DNA from 2 places in the Streptomyces clavuligerus genome. Region 1 is predicted to be linked to the other one. Evidence: riboswitches for the same ligand, from Rfam matches in the RefSeq annotation. Region 1 holds a riboswitch; the other holds the start of a gene.

Region 1 (7,609 bases):
CCTGCCGGACGATTCGGGGACCATGTCGCGAACCTAGCCCGTACCGCGCCGCCTCAAACGTATGTCCCCTTTTCTTTGTGGCTCGGTTCGCCTCCGGGGTGCTGGAGCGTGCGCCGACGGACGCCCCTTTTTGTGGCTCGGTTCGCCTCCGGGATGCCAGAGCGTGCGCCGACGGTCGACCGTGCTCGGTTCCTCGTTCCTCGGAACCTCCGCGCGCTCTCCACTTTCGGCACCCGCGGCACCCCTTCGGCTCACTCGCCGCAGGGGCAAGGCAAACGCCCGGCCCAGGGGCGAGGTGCGGGGCCATCGTCCAGTCCTGGAGACGGGCGGGGCGGGGGCGCGCTCCCCGCTTTCGGCAGCCACGCGCCCCATGGCTTACTCGCCCTGGGGTCAAGGCGGACATCCAGCCCAAAAACACGGGGGCGCGCGCGGCGCCTGCGGCACCCCTTCAGCTCACTCGCCGGGCGTGCCGGGTCAGGGCGGGGCGGAGGCAGTCGTCCACGCGGGGACGGGATACGGGCGCATCGCATCGGCTCACCCACCCCGGGCGGACCTCCCGGGGGAACCGCCCCGGGCCGGGGCCATCGTCCGCGCACGCACAGGGGCCAAGGCAGACGTCCACGTGGGGACGGGGTACGGGGGCAGGGCCTCACTCGCCCCCGGGGCCGGGGGAATCGTCCACCCATGCCATGGGGCCCGGGCGGCACCCCTTCGGCCCGCTCGGCCCGCGGCGGTGCCGGGCGGCGGCGAGTCCCACGGCCGCCGCCGCGGCCAGGCTGAGCCCGAGACCGACGAGGAACCACAGGTAAGACCCGATGAATCCCATGAACGGGATGGTCACCGAGGGTCCGGGCTCAGGCCGCGCGACGCGCCGCGTACTCCGGGATCTCCCGCATCGGCGGCCGTTCCTCGGTGTCCACGGCGTGGGTGCGCGGGACGAACCCGTCGGCGCCCCGTTCGAACTGGGTGAGCGCGGGCCGCACCAGATGGCCGGGTTTCAGCCGGAGCTGCGCGGTGCGGTAGATCGCGGCGGCCATCCGTCCCAGCGCCTGGCCGTCCTGGTGGCGGTGGACCCGGCGGCCGACATCGACCTGGGCGAGCCCGTCCAGGCCCACCAGGTGCAGGGCGTCGACCAGCAGTCCCAGCTCGACGCCGTACCCCACGGGGAAGGGGAGCCGTTCGAGGAGGGAGCGGCGGGCCGCGTACTCGCCGCCGAGCGGCTGTACGAATCCGGCCAACTGCGGCCAGTGCAGATTGAGCAGCGGCCGGGCCACCAGCTCGGTCACCCGGCCGCCCTGTCCGGGCGCCCCGGCCAGCGGACGGTCGTACATCGCCTTCACCAGGCTCACCCCGGGGTCGGTGAGCAGCGGTCCGACGATCCCGGAGACGAAGTCCGCGGAGAACTCCTCCAGGTCGGCGTCGACGTAGCAGACGATGTCACCGCTCGTCACCATGAGTGACCGCCACAGCACCTCCCCCTTGCCGGGGAGGGCCGGCATCCGGGGCAGGATCGCGTCCCGGTGGACCACTCGCGCGCCCGCCGCCGCGGCCCGTTCGGCGGTGCGGTCGGTGGAGCCGGAATCGATCACCACCAGCTCGTCAACAAGCGGAACGGCCTCCATCAGTTCGCGTCTGATCACGGAGACGATGGCTCCGACCGTCGACTCCTCGTTGAGCGCGGGCAGCACCACGCTGACGGTGGTCCCACGCTTGGCGGCCAGGATCCCCGGCAGCGGGCGGTCGGCCGCCGACCAGGAACGCCTGCTCAGCCAGCGCTCCACTTCATCGAGCACGTTCGCCCATCTCCCCACGGTGTGTGACGCATCTCGCGGTTCGGACGGCTGTCTCAGCCGCCCCCACCTTCCGTTACAGTCTTGAACAACGCGGAGTCCCGTCGCATGTCGGGTCCGGCGTCCGGCGTTGCGACGGCTGTCCCGACAGACACCCCGCGCACGCCTCCACAATCGAATACCGCTCATCCAGAGGGGCAGAGGGAAACGGCCCGTTGAAGCCCCGGCAACCCTCCAGCCGGTCTCGTCGCGCACAGCGCAGCGGGGCTCCCGGCTCGGGAAGGTGCCAATTCCGTCTCATGGCGAAACGCGTCATGAGGAAGATGAGGAGAAAGGGCCTCGCCTCCATGGCTGTGCAGACCGTCGCAAACACCGCCGACGCCACCGGTTCCACCACCCCCGCCCCTGATCTGGGCCCCGCCGCGGCACTCTCCTGTCGCGAGTGCGGTGAGCGCTTCCCGCTCGGCCCGATCTTCGCCTGTGTCTCGTGTTTCGGCCCGCTGGAGGTCGCGTACGAGCTGCCCGCGGGCGGCCCGGAGGAGCTGCGGCGGCGGATCGAGGCCGGCCCGAAGAACATCTGGCGCTACGCCCCGCTGCTGCCGGTCCCCGCCGACGTGGCCGGCAAGCCCAGTCTGAACCCCGGCTTCACCCAGCTGGTGCAGGCCGACAACCTCGCCCGTGAACTGGGCGTGACCGGCGGCCTGTACATCAAGGACGACTCCGGCAACCCCACCCACTCCTTCAAGGACCGGGTCGTGGCGATCGCCGTCGAGGCGGCCCGCGCCTTCGGCTTCACCACCCTCTCCTGCTCCTCGACCGGCAACCTCGCGGGCGCGGTCGGCGCGGCGGCGGCCCGTGCGGGCTTCCGCTCCTGCGTCTTCATCCCGCACGACCTGGAGCAGGGCAAGGTCGTCATGGCCGCCGTCTACGGCGGCGAGCTGGTGGGCATCGAGGGCACCTACGACGATGTGAACCGCTTCTGCTCGGAGCTGATCGGCGACCCGCTCGGCGAGGGCTGGGGCTTCGTCAACGTCAATCTGCGCCCGTACTACGGCGAGGGCTCCAAGACGCTGGCGTACGAGATCTGCGAGCAGCTCGGCTGGCGGCTGCCGGACCAGATCGTGATCCCCATCGCCTCCGGTTCCCAGCTCACCAAGATCGACAAGGGGCTCCAGGAGCTGATCAAGCTGGGTCTGGTCGAGGACCGCCCCTACAAGATCTTCGGCGCCCAGGCGGAGGGCTGCTCCCCCGTGTCGGCCGCCTACAAGGCCGGGCACGACGTGGTGCGCCCGGTGAAGCCGGACACCATCGCCAAGTCGCTGGCCATCGGCAACCCGGCCGACGGCCCCTATGTGCTGGACATCGCCCGCCGCACCGGCGGCGCGGTGGAGGACGTCACCGACGGGCAGATCGTGGACGCGATCAAGCTCCTCGCCCGGACCGAGGGGATCTTCGCCGAGACCGCGGGCGGCGTGACCGTCGGGGTGACCCGGAAGCTGATCGAGAACGGGGTACTGGACCCGGCGCTCACCACCGTCGTGCTCAACACCGGCGACGGGCTCAAGACCCTGGACGCGGTCGCGCCGACCAGCGGACCCACGGCGACCATCCGGCCGAGCCTGGAGGCGTTCCGCGCCGCCGGTCTCGCCACCGACTGAGCGACCGCCCGTTCCGCCCGCGCGGCAGCCGCGCCCCCGGCCCGCGCACGCCCCCGCCGCCCCGCCGACCGACGGCGTCCGACGACGACCACCCCTGGAGCACCCCATGAGCGTCACCGTCCGCATCCCGACCATTCTGCGCACCTACACCGACGGCCGGTCCGAGGTCCCCGCCGAGGGCACCACCCTCGCCGAGGTGATCGCCGACCTGGAGAAGAACCACGCCGGAATCGCCGCGCGCGTCCTCGACGACGCGGGGAAGCTGCGCCGTTTTGTGAACGTCTACGTCAATGACGACGATGTCCGATTCGAGCAGGGTCTGGAGACCGCGACGCCCGACGGCGCCGGTGTCTCGATCATCCCCGCGGTCGCCGGCGGCTGAACCCGTCGCACTTACGCAACGTCACTTCAATTGCCCCCTCCGTAAGACAAACGGAGGGGGCAATTCTGCATGGTTGAGCGCGCTACAGTTGGGGAACGCCCCCGGGCCGGAGTCTTCGAGCGCCCTATGGGAATGCGCCCGGGCGCGATAAGAAGCAGCCAATGTGCTCATTGATTTTGTCTTGTTAGTCTCCTTTGCCGGGCCCGACTTGCCCTGGAATTTCGTGAATTCTCGGCAATTGTCCCTTCCTGTGCTCCCGGAATTCTCGTCCGATTGACCTGTTGCAGAGGGCAGTTGGGCAGATACATTCAGCCGCGGTCGACGCGTTCCGACGCACACCTGTGGGGCCTTCGTCCCGTCTTCGACGGAGTTGGCGCAACGGGTGAGATCTGACCCGGGTCCGCGAAGTGCGGTCCTGCGCAAGGGCCAGTAATAGGGGAGTTAGGCATGGCTCAGGGCACCGTCAAGTGGTTCAACGCGGAGAAGGGGTACGGCTTCATCGCGGTCGACGGTGGTGCGGACGTATTCGTCCACTACAGCGCGATCCAGATGGACGGCTACCGCACCCTGGAGGAGGGTCAGCGAGTCGAGTTCGAAATCTCGCAGGGTCAGAAGGGCCCGCAGGCTGACATGGTGAAGCTGACGGCCTGAGCAGGCCGCGGCCCACGGGCCGGACCGGACGGACCGCGCACGCGGACCGGACGGACCGGACAGCCCGCGCCGTCCGCGAGGGCGGTCTGCGACGCGATCGGCCACCGACACGCTCACGCATGTGGGGTCCGCATCCCGGAGACGGGGTGCGGACCCCACATGCGTTCCCGGGCCCGGACAGGTGCCCCCGGGTCCGCGCGGCCCCGGCACAGACGCGAGTGAGCCCCGCCGCAGACGCGGGTGAGCCCCCGGACAGACGCGCGCGGGACTCGGCACAGAGGCGGGTGAGCCCCGGCACAGACATGGGCGGACGCCGCGGACCGGCAGGCTCCGGACCCGGGCGCGCACCGGGCCGCGGACCCGTTCCCGGCCGGTCCCGCACCCCCCGTGAGGGTCCCGTTCTCTCCAAGGCGCTTGCACTCTCCCTAGGCGAGTGCTAATCATTGGCGTTAGCACTCTCCCAGTGAGAGTGACAAAAGAAGGACCGGGTCGGTGAGGTCCGCAGGCCGGGTGGGCGGGAGCCCACAGGGTGTGCAGGGCCGTCCGTCGCGGGCGCCAGCGCGGTCCGCCAGAGCTTCCCACCAGTCCGTGGAGGACACTTCACATGGCAAAGATCATCGCGTTCGACGAGGAGGCGCGGCGCGGCCTTGAGCGCGGTATGAACCAGCTCGCCGACGCCGTCAAGGTCACCCTCGGTCCCAAGGGGCGGAACGTCGTCCTGGAGAAGAAGTGGGGCGCGCCCACGATCACCAACGATGGTGTGTCCATCGCCAAGGAGATCGAGCTGGAGGACCCGTACGAGAAGATCGGCGCCGAGCTGGTCAAGGAAGTCGCCAAGAAGACGGACGACGTCGCCGGTGACGGCACGACGACCGCCACGGTCCTGGCTCAGGCGCTGGTCCGCGAGGGTCTGCGCAACGTCGCCGCCGGCGCCAACCCGATGGCCCTGAAGCGCGGTATCGAGAAGGCCGTCGAGGCCGTCTCCGCCGCCCTGCTGGAGCAGGCGAAGGACGTGGAGACCAAGGAGCAGATCGCCTCCACCGCCTCCATCTCCGCCGCCGACACCCAGATCGGCGAGCTGATCGCCGAGGCCATGGACAAGGTCGGCAAGGAAGGCGTCATCACCGTCGAGGAGTCCCAGACCTTCGGTCTGGAGCTGGAGCTCACCGAGGGTATGCGCTTCGACAAGGGCTACATCTCGGCGTACTTCGCCACCGACATGGAGCGTATGGAGGCGTCCCTGGACGACCCGTACATCCTGATCGTGAACTCCAAGATCGGCAATGTGAAGGACCTCCTTCCGCTGCTGGAGAAGGTCATGCAGTCGGGCAAGCCGCTGCTGATCATCGCCGAGGACGTCGAGGGCGAGGCCCTGTCCACGCTGGTCGTCAACAAGATCCGTGGCACCTTCAAGTCCGTCGCCGTCAAGGCCCCGGGCTTCGGCGACCGCCGCAAGGCCATGCTGAACGACATCGCCATCCTCACCGGCGGCACGGTCATCTCCGAGGAGGTCGGCCTCAAGCTGGAGAACGCCGGCCTGGACCTGCTGGGCCGCGCCCGCAAGGTCGTCATCACCAAGGACGAGACCACCATCGTCGACGGTGCCGGTGACAGCGACCAGGTTGCCGGTCGCGTCAACCAGATCCGCGCCGAGATCGAGAACTCCGACTCGGACTACGACCGCGAGAAGCTCCAGGAGCGTCTGGCGAAGCTGGCCGGCGGCGTGGCCGTCATCAAGGCCGGTGCCGCGACCGAGGTCGAGCTCAAGGAGCGCAAGCACCGCATCGAGGACGCCGTGCGCAACGCGAAGGCGGCCGTCGAGGAGGGCATCGTCGCCGGTGGCGGCGTGGCGCTGCTCCAGGCTTCCGCCGTCTTCGACAAGCTGGAGCTGACGGGCGACGAGGCCACCGGTGCCAACGCCGTCCGCCTGGCCCTGGAGGCCCCGCTCAAGCAGATCGCCGTCAACGGCGGCCTTGAGGGCGGCGTCGTGGTCGAGAAGGTGCGCAACCTGACCCCGGGTCACGGTCTGAACGCCGCGACCGGCGAGTACGTGGACATGATCGCCGAGGGCATCCTCGACCCGGCGAAGGTGACCCGTTCCGCGCTCCAGAACGCCGCCTCCATCGCGGCGCTCTTCCTCACCACCGAGGCCGTCATCGCCGACAAGCCGGAGAAGGCCGCTGCGGCTGCTCCGGGCGGCATGCCGGGCGGTGACATGGACTTCTGATCCTCCGGGATCAGCGGTTCCGCTGCTGTCCAGGGCGGCACTCCCCTTGTGGGGGTGCCGCCCTGCGGCGTTTCCCGGAACGGGACGCCGCGCGGGCGCGGGCGTTTTCCCCGGAACGGGACGTTCCGCCGGGCGGGCAGGACCGGGGTCGGGGGAGCCGGTCGTTTCTCCACCCCTCGGATGTCGCGCCGGACCGGCCGTACCACGGGGGTCGTACGAAGATGACGCCGCGGGGTGGATGCCCCGGCGCTTTCGTTCACGGCAAGGTCGTCAGTGATCCGTTCATGGTGCATCGGCCCGGGGCGCCGCCCCGGGGCACCGGACGGCACACGAGAGGACCCCGTATGCGTTTACGCGCACTCATACCGGCACTCGCCGTGGGGCTGCTGGCCCCGCTGGCCCCGCTGGCACCGCAGGCGACCGCCCGGACCGCCCCGGCGGCCGAGCCCTCTCCGGCAACGTGGTACGAGACCCAGAAGCCCGCGTGGAAGCACTGCGGCGGCACGGCGCCCGCCCGCTTCCAGTGCGCCACCCTCCAGATGCCGTTGGACTACCGGCGGCCCGACGGACCGACGATCGGCGTCGCGATCTCCCGCCTCGCCACCAGCACCCCGGAGCAGCGCCGCGGAGTACTGCTCTTCAACCCCGGCGGCCCCGGCGGCTCCGGCCTCGAAGACCCGCTGCTCTTCGCGAAGGACCTGCCCCGGTCCGTGCTCGAACGGTACGACCTGATCGGCTTCGACCCCCGGGGCGTCGGCCGCAGCTCCCCGTTGAACTGCGGCCTCGACGAGGACGAGAAGGCCGGGGGCTTCTGGAGCCCGTACAAGCCGGAGACGGAGCAGCGGGACATCGCCCGGTCCCGCTCGATCGCCGAGAAGTGCAGAGCGAGGGAGGGCGAGCG
Region 2 (7,609 bases), 2.2 Mb from region 1:
CCCGCGACGCTGGAGCAGCACCGCGAGGTGCAGGCGTACGAGCCGCTGGCCAAGGACCGCATGGCGCTGATCGAGGTCTTCGGCTCACCACAGGCCACCGGCACCGTGCACCGCGCCTTCGGCGACATCCACTGGGCGAAGACCGAGATCGACGCGGGCCCCGGCCAGCCCCCGGCCGCGTTCGTCGTCGCCATCCACCCGGAGGCCGAACAGGGCAAGGCGAACGATGTCTTCACCATGCTGCTCGCGATATCCGGCGTGGCCCTGCTGATGACCACCGGCATCGGCTGGGCCGTCGCCGGACGGATCCTCCAGCCCGTACGGCTGGTGCGCACCACCGCCGCCCAGCTCACCGAGCAGGACCTGACCCGGCGCATCCCCGTCCAGGGCCGCGACGACATAGCCGCGCTCGCCGAGACCTTCAACGCCATGCTGGACCGGCTGGAACGCGCCTTCGCCGCCCAGCGGGAGTTCGTCGACGACGCGGGCCACGAGCTGCGCACCCCCATCACCATCGTCCGCGGCCATCTGGAGCTGATGGGCGACGATCCGGCCGAACGGGAGGAGACCGTACGGATCGTGATGGAGGAGCTGGACCGGATGAGCCGGATCGTCGAGGACCTGCTGCTGCTGGCCAAGGCCGAGCGGCCCGACTTCGTCACCCCCGAACCCGTCCAGCTCGGGGAGTTGACCGCCGATGTCTTCGTCAAGGCGCGGGCGCTCGGCGACCGCACCTGGCAGCTCGCCGAGACCGTCGACGACGAGGCCCGGCTCGACCCCCAGCGGATCACCCAGGCGATGGTCCAGCTCGCGCAGAACGCCGTCCAGCACACCGTCCCCGGGCAGCGGGTCTCCATCGGCTCCCGCAGCCTGGAGGACGGCATCGAGCTGTATGTCGCCGACAGCGGGCCCGGGGTGCAGCCCCAGGACGCCGAGGTGATCTTCGAGCGGTTCCGGCGCGGCACCGCGCGGCGGGGCGCCCGCGCCACCGGGGCGGGACTCGGCCTCGCCATCGTGAAGGCCATAGCGGAGGGCCACGGCGGACGCGTCGAGCTGCGGCCCACCGAGGGCGGCGGCGCCACCTTCGTCCTCGTCCTCCAGCAGGACCTGGCCCAGCGCGACCTCGTACCCCCGCGAGACCCGAGAGAACCGAGAGACCCGAGAGAGGCGACCCTGTGAACCGGATACTCATCGTCGAGGACGAGGAGCGCATCGCCTCGTTCGTCGAGAAGGGGCTGCGGGCCAACGGTTTCACCACCACCGTCGTCGGGGACGGCGACTCCGCCTTCGACTACGCCGTCACCGGCGGCTTCGATCTGATCGTGCTGGACATCGGGCTGCCGGGGCGGGACGGCTTCACCGTGCTGCGGCAGTTGCGCGAGGCCCGGGTCTCCGTACCGGTGATCATCCTGACCGCGCGGGACTCCGTGCGGGACACCGTCGCCGGTCTCGAAGGCGGCGCGGACGACTGGATGACCAAACCGTTCCGCTTCGAGGAACTGCTGGCGCGGGTCCGGTTGCGGCTGCGCACCGCCGCCCGCGCGCCCGAGGTGACGGTGTTGCGCAACGGGGAGCTGTCGCTCGATCTCCGTACCCGCAGGGCCCGTTCGGGCGAGCGGACCGTCGATCTGACGGCACGCGAGTTCGTACTGCTCGAACTCTTTCTGCGCCACCCCGGCCAGGTGCTCTCCCGGGAGCAGATCCTCTCCCATGTCTGGGGGTACGACTTCGACCCGGGCTCCAACATCGTCGACGTCTATGTCCGCGCCCTGCGCAAGAAGCTGGGCGCGGGCCGGGTGGAGACGGTGCGGGGCATGGGATACCGGCTCCCCGACTGACCGGCTCACCGCCCGGTGCCCCGGCCGACCGGCTTCCCCGGACCGGCCGGGGAAGCCAACTGCCTGTGACGGGTGGGCCGTACGGGGGACAGTGGGTGAAGTTTCCTTCATGAAGGGCTCATGGAGCACTCACCGCCCGGGTGAAGGCTCTCTCATGTGACCTTGAACCTGCGACAAGCGACCACCCTGTGCGTGGCCCTGAGCATCTGCGCGCTGCTCGTGGTCCCCGGCAACTTCCCGGGGCTGAGCGGCGACGCCCGGCTCACCCTGGCGATCTTCGCCATCGCGACCTGTGCCTGGATCGGCACCCCGATCGACGACACCTATATCGCGCTCGGCGCGGGGCTCGCGCTCACCGCCACCGGGGTCATCAGCAGCGACGAGTTGTTCGGCACCCTCGGCGACGACACGGTGTGGCTGCTGATCTGCGCCTTCGTCCTGGCCGCCGCCGTGGCGAAGACCGGGCTCGCCGGGCGGGCCGCGGCCTTCCTCGTCGGCGGGGCACGCACCGTGCGCCAGCTCGTCCATCTGACGACCGCGGCGCTCGTGGTCACCGCCTTCGCGGTACCGGCCACCTCCGGACGGGCCGCGCTCGCGATGCCCGTCTTCCTGGCGCTGGCCAAGGCACTCGCCGACCGGAAGCGCCTGGTGGTGATGTTGGCGCTGCTCTTCCCCACCGTCATCCTGCTGTCGGCGGTGGCCACACTGATCGGCGCGGGCGCCCATCTCATCACCGTCTCCGTGCTCTGGGAGGCGGTCGGGGAGCGCATCGGCTTCACCGAGTGGCTGCTCATCGGGCTCCCGCTGGCCGTCGTCTCCTCCCATCTCGCCGCCGAGGTGGTGCTGTTCACCACCACGAGCCGCGCGGACCGCAAGGGGCCCGTGCACATCACCGCCGAGGAGATCCAGGCGCACAGCGACCGGCCGGTGACCGGTCCGTGGGAGCCCGCCGAGACCCGATGCGCCCTGCTGCTGGCCACCGTCGTCGTACTGTGGTGCAGCGAGCCCCTGCACCGGGTGCCGCCGGCCGTGGTCGCGCTGATCGGCGCCATAGTCGCCGCCTCGCCCGCGCTGGGCACCGTGCGGCTCAAGGACGCGCTGAAGACCGTTCCCTGGTCGCTGCTGCTCTTCATGGCCGCGACGATGGCGATGGGCGTGGCGCTCGCCGACTCCGGGGCGGCCGACTGGATGGTGGGCGGGATACCGCTGGACCTGCCGCCGTGGGCCTTCCTCTCGGTGGTGGTCCTGATCTCCACCGTGGCGCATCTGGTGCTCCAGTCCCGCTCGGCGAGATCCTCGGTGCTGGTGCCGCTGGTCGTGGCGGCGGCGGCCGGAGCCGGGGTGAACCCGGTGGCCGCGGCGCTCGCCTCGACCGCCGCCGCGGGCTTCTGCCACACCCTGCCCGCCTCCGCGAAACCGGTCACGCTCTTCGCGGAGATCCCGGGCGTGCCCACCTACACCCCACGCGACCTGCTGCGGCTCTCGGCCGTCCTGGCCCCGCTGAGCGCGCTGCTGGTGCTGCTCTTCGCGGTGGCGGTCTGGCCGCTGCTCGGCGTGCCGCTCCGCTGAGCCCCACGACTTCTTCCCCGTGTTTCCCTCCGTCCGTCAGGAGTTCGTACGATGCTGACCCGTTTCGCCGTCGCGCCCAGCGGCTTCAAGGAGTCCCTGTCCGCCCAGTCCGCGGCCGAGGCCATCGCCGAAGGTGTGCGCAGGGTGGTGCCGGAGGCCGAGATCGATCTGATCCCGCTGGTGGACGGCGGGGAGGGCACGGCCCACGCGCTGGCCGCCGCGTCCGGCGGGCGGCTGGTGCCGCTGCGGGCCACCGGCCCCACCGGGGAACGCATCGGGACGCACTTCGCGCTGCTCGGCGCGGACGAGGAGACCGCGGTGGTGGAGATGGCCGCCGTCGCCGGACTCTCGCTGGTGCCGCGCGATCTGCGCGACCCGGGCGCCACCACGACCTACGGCGTCGGCGAGCTGATCCGCGCCGCGCTGGACACGGGCGTCCGCAGAATCCTCGTCGGCTGCGGCGACTCCGGCACCTCGGACGGCGGGGCCGGCGCACTCCAGGCGCTGGGGGCCCGGCTGCTCGACGCCGACGGGCGGGAACTCCCGTTCGGGGGGCGCGAGCTGACCCGGGTCGACCGGATCGACGCCTCCGGGCTCGACCCCCGGCTCGCCGGGACGGAGATCCGCGTGGCCTGCAATCCGTTCAACGTGCTCTGCGGGGAACGCGGTGTCGCCCGGGTCTTCGGCCCGCAGAAGGGGGCGACCCCGGCGCAGGTGGAACAGCTCGCGGCCGGTCTGGAGCGCTGGGCGGCCGTCCTCACCCGCGATCTGCGGGTGGGCGCCGATCTGTACGGCGGACCCGGAACGGGCGCCTCCGGCGGTCTCGGCGCGGGACTCGCGGCGCTCGGCGCCCAGTTGCTGCCCCGCTTCGACGTCCTCCTCGACCATCTCGACCTGGACGAGCGGCTGGCCCGGGCCGATCTGGTGGTCACCGCGGAGGGCGCGCTCGACCACCAGACCCCGCGCGGCAAGGTTCCCGCCGAGGTGGCCCGCCGGGCCAAGCGGTACGACCGCCCGGTCCTCGCCCTCGCCGGGACCATCGGCGAGGGGGCGCAGCAGGTGCGGTCGGCGGGTGTCGACGCGTACAGCTCGATCCTGCCCGCGCCGGTCTCGCTGACGGAGGCGCTGGGCCGGGGCGGGGAGTTCCTGGCCGACGCCACCGAGCGGGCCCTGCGGATGATCCTGATCGGGACCCGGCTGCCCGCGCCTCAGCCCGTGGTGTCGGGGACGCAGCGGCCGTCCTCGGTGCGGTAGGTCCAGCGCGCGCCCTGGGCGACCAACTCCCGCACGGCGTCCAGGAACCGTTCGACGTGCTCGTCCGGGGTGCCCGCGCCGAAGCTGACCCGGATGGCGTTGAGGGACTTCTCGCCCGGCGCGGCCTCGGGCGCGCCGCACTCCCCCGGGTCCTGCGGGTCGCTGCCGAGCAGGGTCCGCACCAGCGGGTGGGCGCAGAAGAGCCCGTCGCGGACGCCGATGCCGTATTCGGCGGAGAGGGCGGCGGCGAAGTGGGAGCTGTTCCAGCCCTGGACGACGAAGGAGATCACGCCGACGCGGGGGGCCTCGTCGCCGAACAGCGAGAGCACCGTGACCTCGGGGATCGCGGCGAGGCCGGTACGGACGGCGGAGACGAGGGACTGCTCGCGGGCGACGAGGGAGTCGAAGCCCGCCTCGGTGAGGGCCTTGCAGGCGGAGGCGATGGCGTAGACGCCGATGACGTTGGGGGAACCGGCCTCGTGGCGGGCGGCGGTGGTGTGCCACTCGACGTCGACAGCGCCGTCGGGGCGGCGGGCGACGGTGCGGGAGGCGCCGCCGCCCGCGAGGTAGGGCTTCGCGGCCCGGAGCCAGTCGGCGCGGCCCGCGAGCACGCCCGAGCCGAACGGCGCGTACAGCTTGTGCCCGGAGAACGCGACCCAGTCCACGTCCAACTCCTGCACGGAGACCGGGTGGTGGGGCGCGAGCTGGGCGGCGTCCAGCACGATCCGCGCGCCGTGGGCGTGGGCGGCGGCGGCCAGCTCCCGCACCGGCCACAGCTCACCGGTCACATTGGACGCGCCCGTCACACAGACCAGGGCGGGCCCGTAGGGGTCGCGGTCGGCGAGCGCCCGCTCCAGGGTGGTGACGGCCTGCTCGGGGGTGCGGGGCGCGTCCAGACAGGTCACCCGGGCGCCGTCACCCCAGGGCAGCAGCGAGGCGTGGTGCTCGGTCTCGAAGACGAAGACCTGGCAGCCCTCGGGGAGCGCGGAGGCCAGCAGATTCAGCGAGTCGGTGGTGGACCGGGTGAAGACCACCTGGTCATCGGCGCGGCAGTCGAGGAACTCCGCGACGGTGGCGCGGCTGTTCTCGAAGAGGTCCGTGGAGAGCTGCGAGAGATAGCCCGCGCCGCGGTGGACGCTGCCGTAGTACGGGGCGTACGCGGCGACGTCGTCCCAGACCCGCTGGAGGGCGGGGGCGCTCGCGGCGTAGTCGAGCGCGGCGTAGGTGACCTCGCCCCCGGTGACGAGGGGGACGGTCACATCCCGGCCGAGGACGGGGAGCGGGGCGCAGACGGCGGTGTCGATGAGGGTGTTCGGGCATGCGGACATGGCGGTATCTCCCGGTGGGACAAGGCGGAATGACGTCGTGGGCCCGTACGGGTACGCCGCGGGGCGCCGTGCGGCGGCGCGGGTTCCGGGTACGGGTGTCCCTCGGGTACGCGGGCGCGGAGGCCGCGCGGCGATTCGAGGGAGGGTGGAGAAGGGGCGATTCGCCCTAACGCATTCGCTTGCTCACGAGACTGCTCCCTTGAGGACCAGGACCCCAGGGCTTGCAGGGGTCCGCGCTTGCCGCGGACCTCGCTGCCCACGGCCTGGTCTTCACCCGGGGCACCCCGCCACGGACGGAGGGTTGCCGGACAGCGGGCCGGGGCCGTAGTCGCTGTCGCTCATGACCTGCGCAGACGGTATGCCAGCAGCTCCCCCGCACGCAACCTCGTCCCGCATCCCGGACCGCGCGCCTCCCGCGGGGTTCACCGGAAACGAAGAGGCTGCCCGCCTCTTCCCTCCGCCACCGGCTGGTACGAAAGGCAGCACGGACCGGCCCTTCATCCCGCCGCGACGGCCCCCAGGGGGCCATGAAGGGGCAGCTCAGACGGCCTCTTCAACCCGCCGCAACGGCGAGCAACCACGCGACAGCGGTCCGGCGGTGCCGAAACACCACCGACCACGCCCGCTCGGCACCGCCGACAACCGCCGTGAGACGTCCCGCCGTCGCGGCGGAAAAGAGACGCCATGCCCGGCACCGCTCAGGGGACCATGAAAGGGGCAGCCAGCCCCTTCAACCCGCCGCGACGGTGGGCAACCGCGCGACAGCGACCCGGCGGTGCCGAAACACCATCAGCCATGCCCGCCCGGCACCGCCGAACACCACCGCGGAACATCCCACCATCGCGGCGGAAAAGAGACGCCATGCCCGGCACCGCCGACAACCACCGCGAAACGACCCGCCATCGCGGCGGAGAAGACAAGGCGCGGCGGAGAAGAACTCAATGGCCGGGGTCAGGGCGATGCGTCGCCGTGATCCAGCGGGTCAGGGCCTCCTGCGCGGCGCCCGAGTCGAGGGACTCCGCCGCGCGGGCGATCTGCGCGGCGATCTGCTCGGTGAGCGGCGCGTCCCCCGGATCGAGCGCCACCAGCGCTGCCGCGGAATTCAGGAGGACCGCGTCCCGCACCGGCCCCTCCTCACCCGCGAGCAGCCTCCGCGCCACCTCCGCGTTGTACGACGCGTCAGCGCCCCGCAGCGCCTCCACGGGCACCAGCGGAATCCCCACGTCGCGCGGGTCGAAGGGCTCCTCCCGCACGGAGCCGTCCCGTACCACCCACACCCGCGAGGTCGCCGTCGTCGTCAGCTCGTCCAGCCCGTCGTCCCCCCGGAACACCAGCGCCGACGCGCCGCGCCCCGCGAGCACCCCCGCCAGGATGGGCGCCATCCGCGCGTCGGCGACGCCGGTCGCCTGCGCGCGCACCCGCGCGGGGTTGGTCAGGGGCCCCAGGAAGTTGAACGTGGTCCGGATGCCCAGCTCCTTGCGCGCGGCGGCCACATGCCGCAGCGCCGGGTGGAACTTCACCGCGAAGCAGAAGGTGATCCCCGCCTCCTCCGCGACCTCGGCGACCCGCCGCGGGCTCAGCTCCAGATCGACGCCCAGCTTCTCCAGCACATCGGAGGCG

Evidence for each region. A riboswitch is a leader RNA that binds a small molecule or an ion and turns the genes downstream of it on or off. The one in region 1 is predicted to bind S-adenosylmethionine.
Region 2: another riboswitch for S-adenosylmethionine. It lies ahead of CRV15_RS21520 (aminotransferase class V-fold PLP-dependent enzyme); the one in region 1 lies ahead of thrC (threonine synthase).

The regions. Positions count from the first base shown of each region.
Region 1 covers NZ_CP027858.1:2,938,198-2,945,806, forward strand. Annotated here, with positions in the region: gene CRV15_RS12210 (alpha,alpha-trehalose-phosphate synthase (UDP-forming)) at 1-24, opposite strand, end outside; gene CRV15_RS35910 (hypothetical protein) at 650-826, opposite strand; gene CRV15_RS12220 (glucosyl-3-phosphoglycerate synthase) at 855-1,793, opposite strand; SAM riboswitch class I at 1,973-2,120, shown strand; gene thrC (threonine synthase) at 2,138-3,448, shown strand; gene CRV15_RS12230 (MoaD/ThiS family protein) at 3,555-3,830, shown strand; gene CRV15_RS12235 (cold-shock protein) at 4,278-4,481, shown strand; gene groL (chaperonin GroEL) at 5,086-6,708, shown strand; gene CRV15_RS12250 (alpha/beta hydrolase) at 7,053-7,609, shown strand, end outside.
Region 2 covers NZ_CP027858.1:5,108,607-5,116,215, reverse strand. Annotated here, with positions in the region: gene CRV15_RS21540 (sensor histidine kinase) at 1-1,179, shown strand, start outside; gene CRV15_RS21535 (response regulator transcription factor) at 1,176-1,838, shown strand; gene CRV15_RS21530 (SLC13 family permease) at 1,995-3,407, shown strand; gene CRV15_RS21525 (glycerate kinase family protein) at 3,459-4,661, shown strand; gene CRV15_RS21520 (aminotransferase class V-fold PLP-dependent enzyme) at 4,616-5,989, opposite strand; SAM riboswitch class IV at 6,218-6,335, opposite strand; gene trpD (anthranilate phosphoribosyltransferase) at 6,928-7,609, opposite strand, start outside.